3 regions of the Sphingomonas sp. LR60 genome follow, and region 3 is predicted to be linked to each of the others. Evidence: predicted binding sites of a transcription regulator. Region 3 holds the regulator's gene; each other region holds the start of a gene.
What was found. The regulator LexA, encoded in region 3, represses DNA repair genes until DNA is damaged. The targets are predictions, from matches to a motif close to GTTCCNCNCTTGTTCT.
Positions count from the first base shown of each region.

Region 1: the regulator LexA is predicted to act here: its motif matches at 1,238-1,253, upstream of QP166_RS15715 (S24 family peptidase).
Region 2: the regulator LexA is predicted to act here: its motif matches at 1,633-1,648, upstream of QP166_RS15680 (ImuA family protein).

Region 1 covers NZ_JASPFK010000001.1:3,299,414-3,302,685, reverse strand. Annotated here, with positions in the region: gene QP166_RS15730 (type 1 glutamine amidotransferase domain-containing protein) at 1-337, shown strand, start outside; gene QP166_RS15725 (hypothetical protein) at 446-745, shown strand; gene QP166_RS15720 (hypothetical protein) at 1,040-1,216, opposite strand; gene QP166_RS15715 (S24 family peptidase) at 1,351-1,917, shown strand; gene QP166_RS15710 (fumarylacetoacetate hydrolase family protein) at 1,969-2,970, shown strand; gene QP166_RS15705 (BLUF domain-containing protein) at 2,975-3,272, opposite strand, start outside.
Region 2 covers NZ_JASPFK010000001.1:3,290,086-3,293,357, forward strand. Annotated here, with positions in the region: gene QP166_RS15675 (3-methyl-2-oxobutanoate dehydrogenase (2-methylpropanoyl-transferring) subunit alpha) at 181-1,479, opposite strand; gene QP166_RS15680 (ImuA family protein) at 1,758-2,435, shown strand; gene QP166_RS15685 (ImuA family protein) at 2,632-3,272, shown strand, end outside.
Region 3 covers NZ_JASPFK010000001.1:657,473-660,744, reverse strand. Annotated here, with positions in the region: gene QP166_RS03105 (molybdopterin molybdotransferase MoeA) at 1-984, shown strand, start outside; gene lexA (transcriptional repressor LexA) at 1,043-1,705, shown strand; gene QP166_RS03095 (ComEC/Rec2 family competence protein) at 2,163-3,272, opposite strand, start outside.

The sequences.
Region 1 (3,272 bases), 2.6 Mb from region 3:
TTACGACGCTTTGGTGCTGCCCGGCGGAGTCGCGAACCCCGACAAGCTGCGCGTCGAGGACCTGGCGGTCGAGATCGTCCAGCAGTTCATGGACGAGGACAAGATCGTCGCCGCGATCTGTCACGCGCCGTGGCTGCTCGCCGAGGCCGACGTGATCGACGGGCGGCGCGTCACCGGGTTCGTCTCGATCCGCACTGACCTGGCGAACGCCGGGGCGGAAGTGGAAGACGAAGAGGTGGTGATCGACGACAATCTGATCACCAGCCGCAAGCCCGACGATATCCCCGCCTTCAACAAGGCGATCATCGACGCGCTGACCGAGGAACTGGCGGACTGATCCCGTGCGGCACGCCGGCGTGGTGTCGTCGGCGTGCCGCAATCGGTATCCAAAGATGGCTACCGCGGCGTTTACCATCGGCTTACCATTGCTGCGGTATCAAGCGGCATGTTCGACGACACCCTGCTCCACTCGCCCGCCGCGCGCAGCCATGGCGTGCTCGATACGATGCTTGCCGCGGTATCGCGGCTTGGCCGGCGACGCGTCGAGCGCGTCACGGCCGCCGGTGGTCAGGCACCGTGTGCGTGGATGGCGCCGCCGCCCGAACGCGCGCTGCCGCGTGACCTGAACCTGCCGCTCAGCGCGTTCGACCCAGGTGCGCTGCGCCGGTGCAAGCCGGTGTCGGCGGCGGCGTTCGTCGACCCACTGCTCCTCGAACGGACGTTGTACCGCATTCCTGCCCGCTGAGGTCGCACGCGACCGTCACGCCTTCGAGCCGCAGCATTACGCGATCGCCGAAGGGCTCGCGCGCCGCGACGTGCAGGTCGGCGACGATCTGGCCGGGGATGGCTGGATCGAAGGTCGCGAGCCGTGCCAGCCAGCCATCGAGCGCTTCGTCCGCCGCAGCACTGACGACCAGTTCGTGGCGTGCGCCCGAGAACGTGGCGCTGTGCCACGCGACCGCGCAATGATGTTCTGTCGCGAGCAGCACGCCGGCCCGCGCCGCGTCGCGCGCCACCGCGCGCTCGAACCGCGGACCGATCACGACGCGCGCGCCGCGATGATCGCCGCTACACGCGCGCAAAGCGCCGGGCCCGGGATGCGGCCGCGGCGCAGGTCACGCACCAGCCGCGGATCGTTCACTGCGCGCCGCCCGAACGTCGTTTCGGCGACGCCCGTCCGCCGCAAATAGGTGTCGATGTCGCTCAACAGACACATGGATCAGCCCTCCGACTCTTCGTTCGCCATATGTTCTACTTTGTTCTCCTTGTCGAGGAAAAATCCTCAGCGTAGGGTGATGCCATGAACGACACTCCACAACAGGCACTTGCGGCGGCAGCGCGCGCGCGCGGGTGGCGTTGTCGGCGTTGTCGCGGATGGTGGGGCGCAATCAGGCGTATCTGGGGCAGTTCGTGAGCCGCGGCTCGCCGCGTGTGCTGCCCGAACGAGAGCGGCGGATGCTGGCCGATTTCCTGGCGATCGACGAGGCGCTGCTCGGCGCGCCGACGCCGCCCGACGACGTGGTGGCAGTGCCGTGGCTGGCGGTGAAGGCGGCGGCGGGTGTGGGGCAGGTGCCCGACGAGCGGGTGCTGCGGACCGAGCGACTCCCGCGTGCGGCGTTGCGTGGCGCGGGGGTGGCGCCGGAGGCGGCGTCGGTGATCGCGGTCACGGGCGAATCGATGGCGCCGACGTTGAGGGATGGCGATCGCTTGCTGGTCGATGCCAGCGCGCGGCGGCTGGCGGCGCGCGGCGGCATCTATGTCGTGCGGCGGGGCGACACGGTGCTGGTCAAGCGGTTGGTGCCGCACGGTGACATGGTCGAGATCCGCAGCGACAATCCGTTATGGCCGGTCGAGCAGGTGCCGCTGGCGGAGATCGAGGTGATCGGACGCGCGACGTTGCTGCTGCGGCGGCTGTAGCGGGGCGCGCGCGGGCTCGTTACACTCGGTCGAAACAAGGAGAGGTAGCGCATGAAACTCGCCAGTCTGAAGCAGGGTCGCGACGGTCGCCTGGTCGTCGTCTCGGACGATCTGGCCTGGTATGCCGATGCCGGGCATGTCTGCGCGACGCTGCAGGCCGCGCTGGACGATTGGGCGCAGGTCGCGCCCGCGCTGGAGCTGCTGGCGGTCGACCTGCGCAACGAGGCGATTCCGCGCGAGCGCTTCCACGAACATGACGCCGCCGCTCCCCTGCCGCGCGCCTATCAATGGATCGATGGCTCGGCGTACGTGAACCATGTCGCGCTGGTGCGGCAGGCGCGCGGGGCGGAGCTACCCGACAGCTTCTGGCACGATCCGCTGATGTATCAGGGCGGGTCGGACGGCTTCCTTGGCGCGCGCGACGCGATCCCGCTCGCCGACGAGGATTGGGGCTGCGATCTGGAGGGCGAGGTGGTGGTCGTCACCGGCGACGTGCCGCAGGGCGCGACGCGCGAACAGGCGCTTGATGCGATCCGGCTGGTCGGGCTGACCAACGACGTGTCGCTGCGCAACCTGATCCCCGCCGAACTCGCCAAGGGCTTCGGGTTCCTGCAGAGCAAGCCGGCCTCGGCCTTCTCGCCGGTGTTCGTGACGCCGGAGGCGCTGGGCGATTGGTGGCAGGACGGCAAGCTGCACCGCCGCCTGCTGGTCGAGGTGAACGGCGCACCGTTCGGCCGCGCGGAGGCGGGCGAGGACATGACCTTCGACTTCGGGACGTTGATCGCGCACGCCGCCAAGACGCGCGCGTTGGGGGCAGGGACGATCGTCGGATCGGGCACCGTCTCCAACCGCGATGCCGATGGCGGACCGGGACGGCCGATCGCGGACGGCGGGGTCGGATATTCGTGTCTCGCCGAGCTGCGCACGGTCGAGGCGATCAAGCAGGGGACGGCGAAGACACCGTTCCTGGCCAAGGGCGACACGGTGCGGATCTGGATGGAGGACGATCGCCACCATCCGATCTTCGGGACGATCGAACAGACGGTCGGCTGACCTGCTACGCCTCGGGCGACGCGCGTTGGGCGCGCAGCTCGGGGCGGCCGAGCATGGCGAAGCCGATGAAGGCGGCGACCTGTCGATGGTCGTCGACCGCGTCCAGCATCTGCTTGAGATCGTGGAGGAACAGCTTCGCGCCGCTCGCATCGCGAACGCGGCGCGCGTCCATCGCCCAGCCGCCGAATTGCCGCTCGGCAACCGCGCGTCGTTCGACGAAGGCGATCGCGTCATGGCGCGGGTCGCGCGCGATGCGGGTCATCAGCGCTTCGACCTGCGGCTGCGATCCTTCGAGCGCCTGG
Region 2 (3,272 bases), 2.6 Mb from region 3:
CTCACCACACAAACTCCGTCATTCCCGCGCAGGCGGGAATCGAGACCCGCTGCCGTGTCGATTCCTGCGAAAACCTGCGCGTCTGGATCCCCGCCTTTGGCCTTCGGCCAAAGTTTATCCTGAGCGCCTGCCTTGCAGGCAGCCGAAGGGCGGGGATGACGGCACAAAGGGAGGCGATCATCACTTCCGGTCCCACGGCCGGCCGCTTGCGGTTTCCTCGTCGATCATCATCTGCCGCTGCTCGCGCAAATGCCACGGCATCTCCTCGAACACGCCGTCGAACAGCGAGTCGAGCGGCTGGCGCAAGCCATGCCCGAGCACGCCGTTCTTCTCGGCCTCCTTCTGCGCCGCCTTCACCTCCTCGGCGACCTCGCGGTCCATCTCGGCCTGCCGCGCCTCGTCCCACTCGCCGATCGCGACCAGATGATCCTTCAAGCGCCGGATCGGATCGCCGAGCGGCCACGCCGTCGGCTCGCCGGCCGAGCGATATTGCGTCGGGTCGTCGGAGGTCGAATGACCCTCGGTGCGATAGGTGAAATGCTCGATCAGCGTCGGCCCGGCATTGGTGCGCGCTCGCTCGGCGGCCCAGGCGGTCGCGGCATAGACCGCCAGCGCGTCATTGCCGTCGACCCGCAACCCCGCGATCCCATAACCGACCGCGCGCGCCGCGAAGGTCGTCGCCTCCGCCCCCGCAAACCCCGAGAAGCTGCTGATCGCCCACTGATTGTTGACAACGTTGAAGATCACCGGCGCACGATAGACGGTCGCGAAGGTCAGCGCGGAATGGAAGTCTCCCTCCGCGGTCGAGCCCTCCCCGCACCATGTCGCCGCGATCCGCGTATCGCCCTTCGATGCCGACGCCATCGCCCAGCCGACCGCCTGCGGATATTGCGTCGTCAGATTGCCCGAGATCGAGAAGAAGCCGAAGCGCTTCTCCGAATACATGATCGGCAGCTGCTTGCCCTGCAGCTTGTCGCCGGTGTTCGAGTAGATCTGGTTCATCATGTCGACCATCGGGCACCCCCGCGCGATCAACAGCCCCTGCTGGCGATAGGAGGGGAAGCACATGTCCTCCGCATCCAGCGCGTGCGCCGCGGCGACCGCCACCGCCTCCTCGCCGAGCGACTTCATGTAGAAGCTGGTCTTGCCCTGCCGCTGCGCGCGAAACATGCGTTCGTCGAAGGCGCGGACGGTCGCCATGTGGCGCAGCATCCGCTGCAGCGTGTCGGGCGACAAGCGCGGGTTCCACGCGCCGACCGCCTGATCGTTCTCGTCGAGGACGCGCACCATCGTGTAGGCGAGTTCGGTGAAATCGCGGGCGGCTTCGGCGGTATCGGGGCGCCGCGCCGCGCCGGCGGCCGGGATCGGAACGTCGGCGAAGTCGACCGCATCGCCGGGTCGGAATTTGGGTTCGGGGACGTGCAGCGACAGGGGCGGCAGGTTGCCACGCGGGTGCACGATACCGGGTTCTTCGCCCACGTTTCACTCTCCGTCATGCGCTGCTTGGCACGCAGCACGATTTCAGCCGCTTGTAATATTGTTTCAACGCCAGTCAAAGCCCTTTTCGCCGATCCGCAACGCCATACGGCTAGTCCCGGATCGTGACAGACCATTGACTCGCACCATCGTTCTGGAACAAATTGCGAACGACAATCCGCTGCGGAGTCGTCCTTGTCGTGCCCGAGTCGAGCGTCCTTTGTTCCCTGCGTGAGACGCTGCGCGCCATACCGGGCGACGGGCACAGCCGGCGGCGAGTCATGCCGTTCGGCGTGCCGGACATCGACTCGCAGTTGACGGATGGCGGACTGCGGCTCGACGCGCTGCATGAAGTCGCGGCGGCGACGCCGTCGCTACGCGACGAGGCGGCCGCTACCTTGTTCGTCGCAGGCGTCGCGGCCCGGGCATGGGGGCCGATCCTGTGGGTCGTGCGACGCCGCGACCTGTTCGCCCCCACGCTCGCACAGTCCGGATTGATGGCGAAGCGCGTGATCCATGCCGAGGCCGATGATGACGCCGGAGTGCTCGCGCTGGTGGAGGAAGGTCTGCGCCATCCGGCACTCGGCGCGGTGATCGGCGAAGTCCGCCGCGCCTCTCCCGCCGCGACGAAGCGCGTACAGCTGTCGGCGTCGCGCGGGCGGACGGTCGCGCTCCTGCTCAAACGCCCGGCGTGCGGGAGCGGCGATCCGTTCGCGGTGTCGTCACCCGCGGCCACGCGCTGGCGGATCGGCACCGTCTCGATGGTCGGCACCGCCCGCCCCCGCTGGGAGGTGACGCTCGCCCGTCAGACCGATGGCGCGCCGTTCGCCGCGACCGCGATCGCCTGCGACGACACCGGACGCCTGGCGCCAGTCGTCACGCGCCGCGAGCACCGGCGCGCGGTAAGCGAGATTTTGCGTGTGACGCCCTCGGCAGAGGAACAGGCGGAGGCAGCGTAGTCACCTCCTCCGTCATCCCGGACTTGATCCGGGATCCCGCCGCTTCCCACTCCGCCAGAAAGAAGCGGGGCGTCGGATCAAGTCCGAAGTGACGATCCGCAGGGCAGCCGCGCACCCACATTCCTAGTCTCCGCAAAGCCTTGACGCCGGAACACCAATAGGAACAAATAGCGAACACATTGATTGCGAGTCGCCTGTGTCCGGTCCCGTTCCCACCCTTGCCGCGCTCCGCGAGAGCTTGCAGGCCATCACCGGCGAGGCGCGCGACCGGCCCGTGCTGCCGTTCGGCATCGACGCACTGGACGACCGCCTCGCCGATCGCGGGCTGCGGAGCGACGCGCTCCACGAAGTGTCTTCACGCGGCACAGGCTGGGGCGACGATGCCGCCGCGGTGCTGTTCGTCGCCGGGATCGCCGCGCGCACGCACGGCGAGGTGTTGTGGGTCGTCCGATCGCGCGACCTGTTCGCGCCGGGGCTGTTCCAGGCCGGGCTCGCACCGTCGCGCGTCGTCTATGCCGAGGCGCGCGACGACGGCGAATTGCTCGCCTTGGTCGAGGAAGGGCTGCGCCACCGCGGGCTCGGCGCGGTGGTGGGGGAGGCGAAGCGCGTCCAGATGGCGCAGGCACGCCGTCTGCAACTCGCCGCCGAGGGAGGTGGCACCCCCGCGCTGCTGCTGCGCCGCCCGGCCCGCGACGGCGCCGATCCGATCACGGCTCCGTCCGCCGCCGTCACGCGCTGGCGCGTCGCGCACGCGCCCTCGTCCGAGGTGCCGTGGGGCGGGCTGGGCCGCGCCTGCTGGCACGTCGAATGCGTGCGCCAGCGCGGCGGCGATCCGTT
Region 3 (3,272 bases):
GGCCCGTTTCGCGTGATCGGCGAAAGCGCTGCCGGCACGCCCTTCTCCGGCACGGTCGGCGCGGGCGAGGCGATCCGCATCTTCACCGGCGCCGCGATGCCGACCGGTGCGGACACCGTGCTCGTCCAGGAAGAAGCCGCGCGTGACGGCGAAACGCTGCGCCTCGACGGCGAAGGCCCTCCGCATCACGGTCGCAATGTTCGCCGCCGCGGGCTCGACTTCGCCGAGGGCGACGTGCTCGTCGAGCAGGGGCAGCGGCTTACGCCCGCCCGCCTGGCGGTCGCCGCGACGGGCGGCGTTGCGCGGATCGCCGTCGCGCGCCCGGTCCGTGTCGCGCTCGCCGCAACCGGCGACGAACTGGTCGAACCCGGCACCCCTGGCGACGCGCTCCCCGAATCCAACCGCTTGCTCATCCGCGCCTTGCTCGCGGGCAGCGGAGTCGAGATCGTCGACCTCGGCATCCTTCCCGACCGGCTCGACCGGCTGACCGAGGCGTTCACCGCCATCGACGCCGACGTGCTCGTCACCACCGGCGGCGCGTCGGTGGGCGACCACGATCTCGTCCGCCCCGCGCTGCTCGCCGCCGACACGACGCTCGATTTCTGGCGGATCGCGCTGCGTCCTGGCAAGCCGATGCTCGCTGGTCGGCGCGGCGACATGGCGGTGGTCGGGCTGCCCGGCAATCCGGTGTCGGCGTTCGTCACGGCGCTGTTGTTCGTTCGCCCGCTGGTCGCGCATCTCGGCGGGGCCGCCGATCCTCTTCCTCAAGTTTCTCGCGCGTTGCTCGGCGAGGACCTGCCCGCCAACAATGAGCGGACCGACTATCTGCGCGCCGAACTGCGCGACGGCCGCGCCTTCGCCTCGACCATTCAGGACAGCTCGATGCTGCGCACGCTCGCGCGTTCGACCTGCCTGATTGTGCGCGATCCGCACGCCCCGGCGGCACGCGCAGGCGACTCGGCGGAAATCCTGATGATCGCTTGACGGACAGCGCTATGTTCCATAAAGGTTCGCAATCCGTTCACTAGGAAGGCGCCCGGACATGCTGACGCGCAAGCAGCACGAGCTGATATGCTTCATCGAGGACCGTCTCGCCGATACGGGCGTCTCGCCCTCGTTCGAGGAGATGAAGGACGCGCTGGAGCTGAAGAGCAAGTCGGGTGTCCACCGTCTCATCAGCGCGCTCGAGGAACGCGGCTATCTCCGCCGCCTTCCCAACCGTGCCCGCGCGCTCGAGGTTATCAAGGCGCCCGAGCGTGGCCCCGAGGCGAAGCGCCCCGCGCCGCCCTCAGTCAAGCGCACCATGCCGGAGCCAGCCAACGACGTGGTCGAGATCCCGCTGCACGGCCGGATCGCGGCCGGCGTCCCGATCGAGGCGTTCGAGGGGTCGACGATGCTTCCGGTGCCCGCCGCGCTGCTCGGCGCGGGCGAGCATTTCGCGCTGGAGGTGGCGGGTGACTCGATGGTCGAGGCCGGCATCTTCGACGGCGACTATGCGCTGATCCGTCGTCAGGAAGTGGCGCGTGACGGCGAGATCGTCGTGGCGCTGATCGAGGACAGCGAGGCGACGCTCAAATATTTCCGCCACGAAGGTGCGATGATCCGCCTCGATCCCGCCAACCGCGCCTACGACCCGCAACGCTACGCCCCCGCGCAGGTCCGCGTACAGGGCAAGCTCGCCGGCTTGCTGCGGCGTTACTCGTAGAAACCCAGACCGTCGCCCCGGACTTGATCCGGGGCCCCGCTTCTTCTCAACGCTCGGCGAACAGCCCGCATAGGCACAACCTTCGCAAACATCGAAGCGTCGGCAAGGCCCGCACGGCGACCCTCACGCACCACCCCGGCGAACGCCGGGGCCCAGTTGGGCGAACCTTCGCAACGACTTAGCGCTGGCCGCCAACCAAACCCCACAATCTCGCAGCACCGCGACAGACCCGTCACGGCCGCGTCGCGTTCGAGCCCGCAACAGGCAACATCGACAACCCTCCCGCAAACATCGGCGAGCCTTTCGCCGCGTCCCGCGCCTGATGCTGACTCGCAATCACCCACGGATGCGCGTCGTCCGCCGCACGCACCGTCGCGACGCTTCCGGTCGCAAACGTCACCCGCACCCCACCCGTCCGGGCCAGCGTGGTTCGGCCGAGCGTCAGCCACCGTCCCCGTCACCGACGCGGCAACCGCCGCTCGCTGACCACCACATCCGCGCGCCGACACAGCGATATCAGCTGCTTGGAGGGCACCAGATACAGGCTCCGCGTCGCCAGCACGCGCCAGACACGCCCGTCCACGTGCCGCTCCATCCAGAACAGATCGCGATTGCACCGCGCGCCCTCCACCTCGCTCAGCAGCGCGGGCGTACCATCCAGCCCGCCCGCCTCTGCGAGCAGATCGCTGACGTAATCCCCTGTACGATCACGCAAAATCGCCACCCGGCCGTCGTCTCCACGCAGCGCCAGATGCCGCCCGTCACCGGTGACGATCAGGTCCGGGACCGGAGTCGCGACCGTCCAGATCGCACCGACCACGATCGGCAAGAGCCCGATATAACGCCACCGCGTCCGCCATATCGCCAGCCACAATCCACCCGCCACCATCGCCCCGAACGCCGCCCGCGGCATCACCGGCAGCGCCGTCACAGCGCCCGGGGCCCCCGCTACTGTCCTGGCAATCCACAATAAGATCGCCAGCGCCCGATCGGCCACCCACCACCCTGGTGCCCCGAGCCCGATGGTATCGAGCAGCAACGCCACCGCCTCGGCCGGCATCACCACGAACGTCGTCAGCGGGATCGCGACGATATTGGCGATCGCTCCATAAAGTCCCGCCTGATGAAAGTGATAGACGGCGATCGGCATCAGCGTCAGTTCGACGAGCAGCCCTGTCAGCAGCAACGACGCCACCGCGCGCAGCCCCGCCCGCCACCGCGCTTCCTCATGCTCGCCGAACCACGCTCGGACCCGCGGATGCTCGTGAAAGGCGATGATCGCCGTCACCGCCGCAAACGAAAGCTGGAAGCTTGGCCCGACCACCGACTCCGGCCAGCACAGCAGCACCACCATCGCCCCCGCCGCGACCAGCCGCAGCGTCAGCGCCTCGCGCCCCAGCACCAGCGCCACCAGCACCATCAGCGCCGCGACACAGCTGCGGATCGTCGGCACCTGCGAGCCGGTCAGCCACGTATAGCCGATCGCCGCGACCGCCCCCGCCGCGGCGGCGACCAGCGGCAGCCGCCCGGTCAGCGCCAGCCGCGGTGACAGCGCCAGCAGCCGCAG